2 regions of the Pseudarthrobacter sp. BRE9 genome follow, and region 1 is predicted to be linked to the other one. Evidence: riboswitches for the same ligand, from Rfam matches in the RefSeq annotation. Region 1 holds a riboswitch; the other holds the start of a gene.

Region 1 (5,211 bases):
GTGCCGGGGGCTGCCTGCAGCCCCCGCCGTACGGAATCAGCCTAGTAGTTGCCGGGCCACCTGCGCACACGCCGGGGTCTGAGGAACCGGTCAGCGGACGGCCACCCGGAGCCGGTTGCGCCACGGGTCCTCGAACCGAAGCTCCGCACCGGTGTGGTGGGCCGGCACCCCGGCGACCCTGAGGCGGTCAGCCAGCGCCCCGACGTCGTCACCCGAGGGAACCTCAATGAGCACCTCGCCGAGCCCAAGCGTGTCCTTGCGGGGGCCGGCGCCGCGGCTGTTCCAGACGTTCATGGCCATGTGGTGGTGGTAGCGGCCCGCGGAAACGAACAGCGCCTGCCCGTGCCAGCCCGCCGTCTTCTCGAAACCGAGGGTGCCCACGTAGAAGTCCCGGGCGGTCTGGACATCGCCAACCTGGAGGTGGACGTGCCCTACGCCGGCGGACGTCTGCCGCTGGCCCTCCAGGGATTCTTCGGTGAGGTGCTTTTCCAGGTAGCGCTGAGGCGGGAGCGCGAGGCTGTCCATCACCACGTCCGTCCCGTTCCAGGACCAGTTGCTGCGCGGCCGGTCCCAGTACAGCTCGATGCCGTTGCCCTCAGGGTCGGTGAAGTAAAACGCTTCACTGACCAGGTGGTCGGCGCTGCCGGTGAAGGAGCGGGGCTCGTACTGGGCAGCCGTGGCGATGGTGGCCGCCAGGGAAGCCTGGTCCTCGAACAATAAAGCGGTGTGGAACAGGCCCGCTTCCCCCCTGCCGGGAAGGTGCAGCCCGGGGGCCGGCGCCAGGTGGACCAGCGGCCTGCCGAGCCTGCCAAGGTATAGCCCGCCGTCCTGCTCAGCCACCACCTCAAGGCCCAACGCGCGCTGGTAGTAGTCGGTCATGAGCTTCATGTCGCCCACCTTGAGCATCACCGTGCCCATGGCGAGGTCGGCAGGAAGAAGATCCTGGCTGCTGGCTGCTTCGGTCATGTGAAGGCTCCTTGTATTGGAGGCCGTCCCGTTGGCGGCCTTTCACATATTAAAATTACTTGAAGATTCAATTTATTCCAAGTGCCGGACCGGGGCAGGTCAGCGGATGATCCGGCCGCCCAGCACCACATGCTCCAGGGCTGTGATGGTCTCCGGCACGGCCCGCGGGTCTTCCCGGCACACCACGACGTCGGCCCGCGCACCTTCCGCGAGGTTGTCCGCTCCCAGCCAGGTCCGGGCTGCCCAGCAGGCAGCATCCAGGGCCGCCTCCATGGGCAGGCCTGCCCGGTGCAGGGCGAGGACCTCATCGGCGATCCTGCCGTGGCGGATCACGCTGCCTGCATCCGTGCCGGCAAAGATTCGCACCCCGGCGGCATGGGCCTCGGCCACCCGTTCCAGCCTGCGTTCCCAGAGGGCGCGCATGTGCGCCGCATAGCGTGGGAACTTGGCATCTGCCTGTGCAGCGATGTCGGGGAAGGTTGCAATGTTGATGAGGGTGGGCACGATCGGCACACCCTGTTCCACGAACCGGGGCAGGTGGCGGGGCAGCAGCCCCGTGGCGTGCTCGATGCAGTCAATGCCGGCGTCCAGCATCTGGTCCAGGGTGTCCTCGGCAAAGCAATGCGCAGTGACCCGGGCACCTTCGTCATGGGCAGCCTGGACAGCATCACGCACGACGGCGGCAGGAAAGGAGGGCGCGAGGTCGCCGGCGCCCCGGTCGATCCAGTCGCCCACCAGCTTGACCCAGCCGTCGCCGTCGCGCGCCTGCTTTCGGACGGCCTCCGCGAGCCTGCCGGGCTCCACCTCCTCGGCGAAACCGCGCAGGTAGCGCCGCGTGCGGGCTACATGGCGTCCGGCACGGATCAGCACCGGGAAGTCCCGGCCGCCCTGCATCCAGCGGGTGTCGGCAGGTGAGCCGGCGTCGCGGACCAGCAGTGTTCCGGCGTTGAGGTCGGCCAGCGCCTGGGCCCGTGCAACGGCGGGTTCGACAGGGCCGGCGGGGCCAAGCCCGATGTGGCAGTGGGCGTCCGCAAACCCCGGCAGCACCCAGCCGTCGAGTACCCGCTCCGGAGGGGCAGCGGGCCGGCTGAATGTGAGTTTGCCGTCCACCGACCAGAGTCCATGGCGTACCCGGTCCGGTGCGGTCAGGACGGGTCCGCGAAAGTAGATGATGTCTGCCATCGGGCTTCCTTTCGATGCCCGGTCAGGCTAGCACCCGCGAATGTGACAAGGCTCTTCCCGGGGCCTGTGGTAGCTTCTTTCCTGACCACACGGGTGCCCTTGCAGGGGCTGAGATCGGGCTGACGCAGCCTGCGACCGTTGAACCTGTCCGGGTAATGCCGGCGAAGGAAGTGAGTATTCCCTTGAGTACGCAAAACACCCAGTTGAACCCTGCCCACCAGCCGTCCGCCGGGAAGTCCGGCGCTGATCCGGTGCCACAGGTGACCCAGTCCCTGACGTCGCATTCGCTGGCGTTCATTGACGACGCCGCCTCCGGAATCCGGGTACCGGTGACGGAAATTGCCCTGGAGCCGTCACCCAACGGGCAGCCGAACGCACCTTTCCGGACCTACCGGACCGCCGGCCCGGGCAGCGACCCGGTCCGCGGCCTGGAGCCCTTCCGCGCGGAGTGGATCGTGGCGCGCGGGGATACCGAGGCCTACAGCGGCAGGGAACGCAACCTGCTCGACGACGGCCGCTCGGCCGTCCGCCGGGGGGCTGCCTCGGCGGAGTGGAAGGGGGCGCAGCCGGTGCCCCGCCGCGCCGTCGACGGCCGGACGGTGACCCAGATGCACTACGCCCGGCAGGGAATCATCACGCAGGAAATGCGATTCGTGGCGCTCCGCGAGAACTGCGACGTGGAGCTGGTCCGGAGCGAACTGGCTGCCGGCCGGGCCATCATCCCGAACAACATCAACCATCCGGAGTCCGAGCCGATGATCATCGGCAAGGCGTTCCTGGTGAAGATCAACGCCAACATCGGCAACTCGGCCGTGACGAGCTCCATCGCCGAAGAGGTGGACAAGCTGCAGTGGGCCACGCAATGGGGCGCCGACACCGTGATGGACCTGTCCACCGGCGACGATATCCACACCACACGGGAATGGATCATCCGCAACTCCCCCGTCCCGATCGGTACCGTGCCGATCTACCAGGCCCTGGAAAAAGTGAACGGCGAGGCCAACGCACTGACCTGGGAGATCTTCCGGGACACGGTGATTGAACAGTGTGAGCAGGGCGTGGACTATATGACCATCCACGCCGGGGTGTTGCTTCGGTATGTGCCGCTGACTGCCAACCGCGTGACGGGCATTGTCTCGCGCGGCGGCTCGATTATGGCCGGATGGTGTCTGGCCCATCACCAGGAGAACTTCCTCTACACACACTTCGACGAACTGTGCGAAATCTTCGCGAAGTACGACGTTGCCTTCTCCCTGGGGGACGGCCTGCGCCCCGGCTCAACGGCGGACGCCAACGACGCCGCCCAGTTCGCGGAACTGGACACGCTCGCCGAGCTCACCCAGCGCGCATGGGAGTACGACGTGCAGGTGATGGTGGAAGGGCCCGGCCACGTTCCCTTCCACCTGGTGCGCGAAAACGTCGAACGGCAGCAGGAACTGTGCAAGGGGGCGCCGTTCTACACCCTGGGGCCGCTGGTGACAGACGTTGCCCCCGGCTATGACCACATCACGTCGGCAATCGGCGCCACCGAAATTGCCCGTTACGGCACCGCGATGCTGTGCTACGTCACCCCGAAGGAACACCTGGGCCTGCCCAACAAGGACGACGTGAAGACCGGCGTGATCACCTACAAGATTGCCGCCCACGCCGCGGACCTGGCCAAAGGCCACCCGGGGGCGCGCGAACGGGACGACGCATTGTCCAAGGCGCGGTTCGAATTCCGCTGGCGGGACCAGTTCGCGTTGTCCCTTGACCCGGTGACGGCGGAGGCGTTCCACGACGAGACCCTGCCGGCGGAGCCCGCCAAGACGGCGCATTTCTGTTCGATGTGCGGGCCCAAGTTCTGCTCCATGCGGATCAGCCAGGACATCCGGGACGAATTTGGCTCCGCGGAGGCCCAGGCTGCGCGCGCCGGTGTGGCATCCGGGATGCGGGAGAAGAGCGAAGAGTTCCTGGCGGCCGGCGGCAAGGTCTACCTGCCCGAGCTGCGCCTTCCTGCCGGGAGCTAGGAGGCCCGGGCGGGCTGGCTCCGGCTGACCTGGCTGATGAACTGCCGGATCGCCCGGTCCCCGTCCGGGGAGTCATGGGGCCGGTGCCCTCCCGCGGCAACGCGGTGCAGGGCGCCGGTCTCCCGGAGATAGCCGGCAATTTCCTCGTAAAGCGGCTCCCACCCGCCGGTCAGGACCAGCGTGGGCACACCGGGAACGATGTGCAGCGGCGCCTCCCACGAGGGGGCCTGGAGCCGCAGCCTGCGGGCGGACCTTTTTTCCTCCGTGGTGGCGGGCTGCTGGAGGTCGGTGGCAAAGACCCGCCTGACGAATTCACGCTGGAAGTCTTCGTCGCTGAGCTGGTGGCGGACGTCGAAGAGGGGCTGCATCAGGCTGATGTGGGCTGCCGTGGCCGGAAGCTCTGCCGTCAGGGAGAGGCAGGCCGGCTCCACGAGGGTCAACGAAAAGACCAGGTCCGGACGTTCGACAGCGGCCATCATGGCCGCGATGGCCCCCTGGGCGTGCGCCACCACATGCCCTCCGGCGGCGCCCCGCCCGTCATCGGCCAGGGACCGCAGGATAATGGCGGTGTCCTCGGCGAAGGAGGACTCAAGGGGCTCCGCCACGGCATCAAAGCCGTGCCGGCGGAGGAACAATGCGTCATAGGACAGTGCCATGCCGTGCTGGCGCGGCCACGCGGCGGCGCCAAAAGTCCCGGCGCCGTGCACGAAAACTACCCTCTGCTTGAACATGTCCCAACCCTATTCCACGGCACTGACATCCCCCGGGAACCATCCCAAGTAAGTAGCGCCAAGTGTCGTTATGAACCGTCAAAACGACACTTGGCGCTACTCAGTTGGGGTTGCTACTTGCCCAGGAACTTGTCGAAGCCCTTGGGAAGGTTCAGCTGGGACGGATCGAAGTCGCCGCCCTGCTGGCCGAAGGCAGCACCAGTGGGCAGTGCCTTCGCAGCGTTGGCACGGCGGGCCTCCGCCTCCTTGCGCTCCTGGGCAGCCTTGGCCGGGTTGCCGGACTTTGCCTTCGTCTTCTTGGGCGCGTTCTTGGCGTTCTTCCG
Region 2 (5,211 bases), on a different contig from region 1:
AAGTTCACCGGCAGCGGCGGCAACCTGGAGGAAACCGTCACCAAGAACAACCTGGAAGCTGCCGAGGAAGTGGTGCGCCAGCTGCGGCTGCGCGACATCGGCGGCATCATCGTGATCGACTTCATCGACATGGTGCTCGAATCCAACCGCGACCTGGTCCTGCGCCGCCTGGTGGAATGCCTGGGCCGCGACCGGACCAAGCACCAGGTTGCCGAGGTCACCTCGCTGGGCCTGGTCCAGATGACCCGCAAGCGGATGGGGACGGGGCTGCTGGAAGTCTTCGGCGAGCAGTGCGAGGCCTGCGCGGGCCGCGGGGTAGTGACCCACGACGATCCCGTGGAGCACCGCCGCGCCAACATCGTGGCGGCCGAGCACCACGTCCAGCGCACCGACAACCGTCCCGAAGCCCGCGGGGAAGTCCACCGCACCGAGGCGCAGCGGACCGACACCAGCCAGCCCGGAGTCCGTCCAGAGCGCAAACGGCGGCGCGGACGCGGCGGCCAGCAGCCCGAGGCTGTCCCGGCGCCTGCAGTCCATGTCCATACCGTCGTACCGGACGCGGCAGATGCTGAGCGGCATGCCAAGGCAGAAGCCACCAGGCTGGCCCTGGCGAACATCGCCGCCGCTGCGCACGCGGCGCACCTGCATGACGACGAGGTGGCGGCAGCCCGGCAGGTGCCGGCGGTCGAGCCTGCGCCCGCTCCTGCAGAGGAGAAGCACGACGCCGATGCCCCGGCTCGGCCAGCAGCTGTCCTGACGTTCGGCGGCGAGGAAGTCCCGCTTCCGTTCGTGGAGCACGCCGAGGAGCAGCATCCCAAGCCCGCCCTCACACTGGACCGGCTGGCGGAAGCCTTCGCCCACCTTGGCCAGCCGGCTTCGCCCGTGGAGGATGCCCCGGCCAAAGCCGCGGACACGCTGAGGGCACCCGAACCGGCAGCTCCCGAACAGGAGACCGGCGGGGGAGCGGCAACCCGCGCCACCGCGGAAGCTCCGGCGGAAAAGGACTACTCCGACCATACGCTGGAGCAGTCCCGGCAACGCAGGCCGCGGCGCCACCGGGCTGCCAGCCGCGCCCAGGGCGCTGCCAACGAGACCGCTGTCCAGCAGCACGAAAACGTCCAGTCGACGGCTACGGGGCATTCACACGCAGCCAAGGCCCCCGACACCGCTAAAGCACCGGACAACGCTAAAGCGCAACCTGCCGCAGCGTCGGAGCCGATCATCCTCGGCGTCGGAGTCCCTGCCTCCGAGCTCTGAGCCGCGCAAACCAAAAAGGCGCCACCAGGAAGTCCCCGTCGCGTGGTCCGTTCCCCTGAGAATTTCCGGTGGAACGGACCGCACGGCGGGGACTTCCTGCATGCACCGGTGCTGTCACCTTTCCGCCGGTTGCGCCCCAGCAGCTACGCTGGACACCGACACGGGGTGCCGCGCAGAAGGCCGGCTGAGATCCAGACCCGTTGAACCTGTCCGGCTAGTACCGGCGAAGGGATGTCTCTTGTCTTCGACCCTTTCCATGCCCCTGCCCACCGCGCCCGGTGTCCCCTCCGGGCCTCCCGTGGGCCGTGACGTCCCGCGCGTCCTCTCCATCGCCGGCTCCGATCCGTCCGGCGGAGCAGGGATCCAGGCGGACCTCAAAAGCATTGCCGCCCATGGCGGCTACGGCATGGCCGCGATTACCGCCCTCACCGCGCAAAACACCCGCGGCGTGCAGGCTGTGCACGTCCCTCCGGCCGCTTTCCTTGCGCAGCAGCTGGACGCGGTCAGTGATGACATCAGCATCGACGCCGTCAAGATCGGCATGCTGGGTGACGAGTCGGTGATCCGGACTGTCCGCCAGTGGCTCGAAAAGGTCCGTCCCGCCGTCGTGGTCCTTGACCCGGTGATGGTGGCCACCAGCGGCGACCGGCTGCTGCAGGAATCCGCCGAAGCCGCGCTCCGGGAACTGCTGCCCCTTGCCCACCTTCTCACCCCCAACCTGCCCGAGCTCGCGCTGCTGCTGGGCACGGACCCGGCGGCAAGCTGGAACGCTGCACTGGACCAGGGCAGGCGCCTGGCGGATGCCACCGGGGCCACCGTACTGGTCAAGGGCGGCCACCTGGCAGGCATGGACTGCCCGGACGCGCTGGTGAACACCGCGGGCCTGCTGGCACAGGACGTGGTGGAAGTGCAGGGAAAGCGTGTTGCCACGCGCAACAGCCACGGCACCGGCTGTTCCCTGTCCTCTGCCATGGCAACGGTCCAGGCCCGGGTGGGCGACTGGGAGGCATCGCTGCGCACGGTCAAGCCCTGGCTGGCCGGGGCGCTTGAGAACTCCGGCCAGCTGGAGGTGGGCCAGGGGAACGGACCCGTGGACCACTTCCACCATGTGCGGCCGGTCCTGGCGGAAGGCAGCTTCGCGGCCAGGCTGTGGGCGGAAGCCCAACAGGACCTCGCCGGCATCTACGCGCTGGACTTCATCCACGGCCTGGCCTCCGGCGACCTTCCCGAGAAGGACTTTGCCTACTACCTTGCACAGGATGCCCTCTACCTGAACGGCTACTCCCGCGTGCTGGCGCGGGCTAGCGCCCTGGCCCCCTCGGAGGCCGAGCAGCTGTTCTGGGCACGGTCCGCGCAGCAGTGCCTTGAGGTGGAAACGGAACTCCACCGCTCGTGGCTCAGCACCCGGCCGGCCCCGAACGGCCTGGGCCCCGTCACCAAGTCCTACGTCGACCACCTCACGGCAGCATCGGCGTCGGGCAGCTACGCGGTCCTCGCCGCCGCCGTCCTGCCCTGCTTCTGGCTCTACGCCGAGGTTGGCGCCACGCTGCATGCCCGGTTCTTTGCCTCCGGCGAACCCGACGGGCATGCCTACGCGGACTGGCTGCGCACCTACGCCGACGAGGGCTTTGCCGAAGCCACCCGCCAGGCCATCGCCATCGTGGATGCGGCCGGACGGAAGGCATCCGGGCATGAACGGGCCGCGATGGTGACGGCGTTCAAGCAATCCTGCCGGCTGGAACTGGACTTCTTCGACGCGCCGCGCCTGTACTCCTGATCCATTGCCGGCGGCTGTGCCGGTACTATGGTGGGGCAGGGTGCGGACGCCGGACCTGAGCTGTGGTACCTATCACAGCAACCCGCCGGGAACCAGCCTCATTTGCGGCCGAAGACAAAATTAGCGTAATCTAGATCTTCGGTGCTTACGCCAACACTTGGGTTATGACCCCACGGCGTTGAGGCACAGCGAGAAACCAGGCTTTTGATAGTCGGTTCCGCACGCAAATTTAGTTATAAACGTCGAGAGAAGTGAGTTCCCAAGTGGTGTACGCGATTGTCCGCGCAGGCGGCCGCCAAGAGAAGGTTTCCGTTGGAGACTTCGTTACCCTGAACCGCGTCGCCGGTGGAGCCGGCAGCACCATTGAGCTGCCCGCACTGCTCCTGGTTGATGGTGACAAGGTCACCTCCGCCGCCGCCGACCTGGCCAAGGTAACTGTTACGGCTGAAATCCTCCAGGACCTGCGTGGTCCTAAGATTGTCATCCAGAAGTTCAAGAACAAGACCGGCTACAAGAAGCGCCAGGGTCACCGCCAGGAATTGACCAAGGTCAAGATCACCGGTATCCAGTAACCTTCGTTACAGTTCAGGCATTTCAACAGATTCCCCAGAATTTAGAGGCAGGCATTTCAGATGGCACATAAAAAGGGCGCGAGCTCCACTCGCAACGGTCGCGATTCCAACGCTCAGTACCTCGGCGTCAAGCGCTTCGGCGGCCAGGTAGTTTCCGCAGGCGAGATCATCGTCCGCCAGCGTGGCACCCACTTCCACCCGGGCGCCGGCGTTGGCCGTGGCGGCGACGACACCCTGTTCGCACTGACCCCGGGCGCCGTTGAATTCGGCACCCGCCGCGGTCGTCGCGTGGTCAACATCGTTGCTGCTGCAGCTGCAGAGTAACAACCAGTTCTGAAGCGGTGGAGCGGGCCTAAGGGCCCGCTCCACTGTTCTTTTAACCGCATTACAATCGATGTGGCGTCCCCGGGGCGCCAGGTAAACAGCTTCTGAGGAGATCCACGTGGCCAGCTTTGTAGACCGGGTAGTACTGCACGTATCCGGCGGTAACGGCGGCAACGGATGCGTCTCCGTGCACCGTGAGAAGTTCAAGCCACTGGGCGGTCCCGACGGCGGCGACGGAGGCAACGGCGGCGACGTCATCCTGCGCGTGGACCACCAGACCACCACCCTCCTCGACTACCACCACGCACCGCACCGGCACGCCAGCAACGGCGGACCGGGCATGGGCGACTGGCGCGGCGGCAAGAACGGCGAAACGCTCATCCTGCCCGTACCGGACGGCACGGTGGTCAAATCCAAGGACGGCACCGTCCTGGCGGACCTCGTGGGCGAAGGTGCCGAGTTCGTAGCGGCAGCAGGCGGCATCGGCGGCCTGGGCAATGCTGCCCTCTCCTCGCAGAAGCGCCGGGCGCCCGGATTCGCGCTGCTGGGCATCGAAGGCGAATCCCGGGACGTCATCCTCGAGCTGAAATCCATCGCCGACATCGCCCTGGTGGGCTTCCCGTCCGCCGGCAAGTCCAGCCTCATCGCAGCAATGTCCGCGGCGCGTCCCAAGATCGCTGACTATCCCTTCACCACCCTGGTGCCCAACCTCGGCGTCGTGCAGGCCGGCGACGTCCGGTTCACCATCGCCGATGTTCCCGGGCTCATCGAAGGCGCCAGCGAGGGCAGGGGACTGGGCCACCACTTCCTGCGGCACGTGGAGCGCTGCGCCGCGCTGGTGCACGTGCTCGACTGCGGCACTCTGGAGTCGGAGCGCGATCCGCTGTCCGACCTTGCCATCATCGAAGGCGAACTGGAGAAGTACGCCGTCGACATGAGCTACGCGGGCCAGGACGGCGAAGTGGTTCCCCTGAACCACCGGCCGCGGCTGGTTGCCCTGAACAAGGTTGACCTTCCCGACGGCAAGGACATGGCCGAATTCGTGCGCCCGGAACTTGAATCACGCGGCTACCGTGTGTTCGAGGTGTCCGCCACCAGCCATGAGGGCCTGCGCCAGCTCGGCTTCGCCATGGCAGAAATCGTCAAGGCCGCCCGCGACGCCGTCGCTGCCGCCCCGCCCAAGGTCCAGCCTGCGGTCCTGCGGCCCCGCGCCGTCAACGAAGCCGGCTTCAAGATCCGCCGCGAGGAAAAGAACCTGGAGCCGCTGTTCCGCGTCCTGGG

Evidence for each region. Region 1 has a riboswitch for thiamine pyrophosphate ahead of thiC (phosphomethylpyrimidine synthase ThiC). Riboswitches for the same ligand answer to the same signal wherever they lie in the genome.
Region 2: it holds a riboswitch for thiamine pyrophosphate, as region 1 does, so the genes downstream of both, thiD (bifunctional hydroxymethylpyrimidine kinase/phosphomethylpyrimidine kinase) here and thiC (phosphomethylpyrimidine synthase ThiC) in region 1, are expected to answer to the same signal.

The regions. Positions count from the first base shown of each region.
Region 1 is NZ_JAUZUY010000001.1:17,054-22,264, forward strand. Features, by position in the region: gene Q9R31_RS00110 (VOC family protein) at 91-966, opposite strand; gene Q9R31_RS00115 (amidohydrolase family protein) at 1,066-2,148, opposite strand; TPP riboswitch at 2,228-2,335, shown strand; gene thiC (phosphomethylpyrimidine synthase ThiC) at 2,331-4,157, shown strand; gene Q9R31_RS00125 (alpha/beta hydrolase) at 4,154-4,888, opposite strand; gene ffh (signal recognition particle protein) at 5,002-5,211, opposite strand, start outside.
Region 2 is NZ_JAUZUY010000002.1:617,292-622,502, reverse strand. Features, by position in the region: gene Q9R31_RS07780 (Rne/Rng family ribonuclease) at 1-1,257, shown strand, start outside; TPP riboswitch at 1,409-1,506, shown strand; gene thiD (bifunctional hydroxymethylpyrimidine kinase/phosphomethylpyrimidine kinase) at 1,514-3,034, shown strand; gene rplU (50S ribosomal protein L21) at 3,298-3,606, shown strand; gene rpmA (50S ribosomal protein L27) at 3,667-3,930, shown strand; gene obgE (GTPase ObgE) at 4,049-5,211, shown strand, end outside.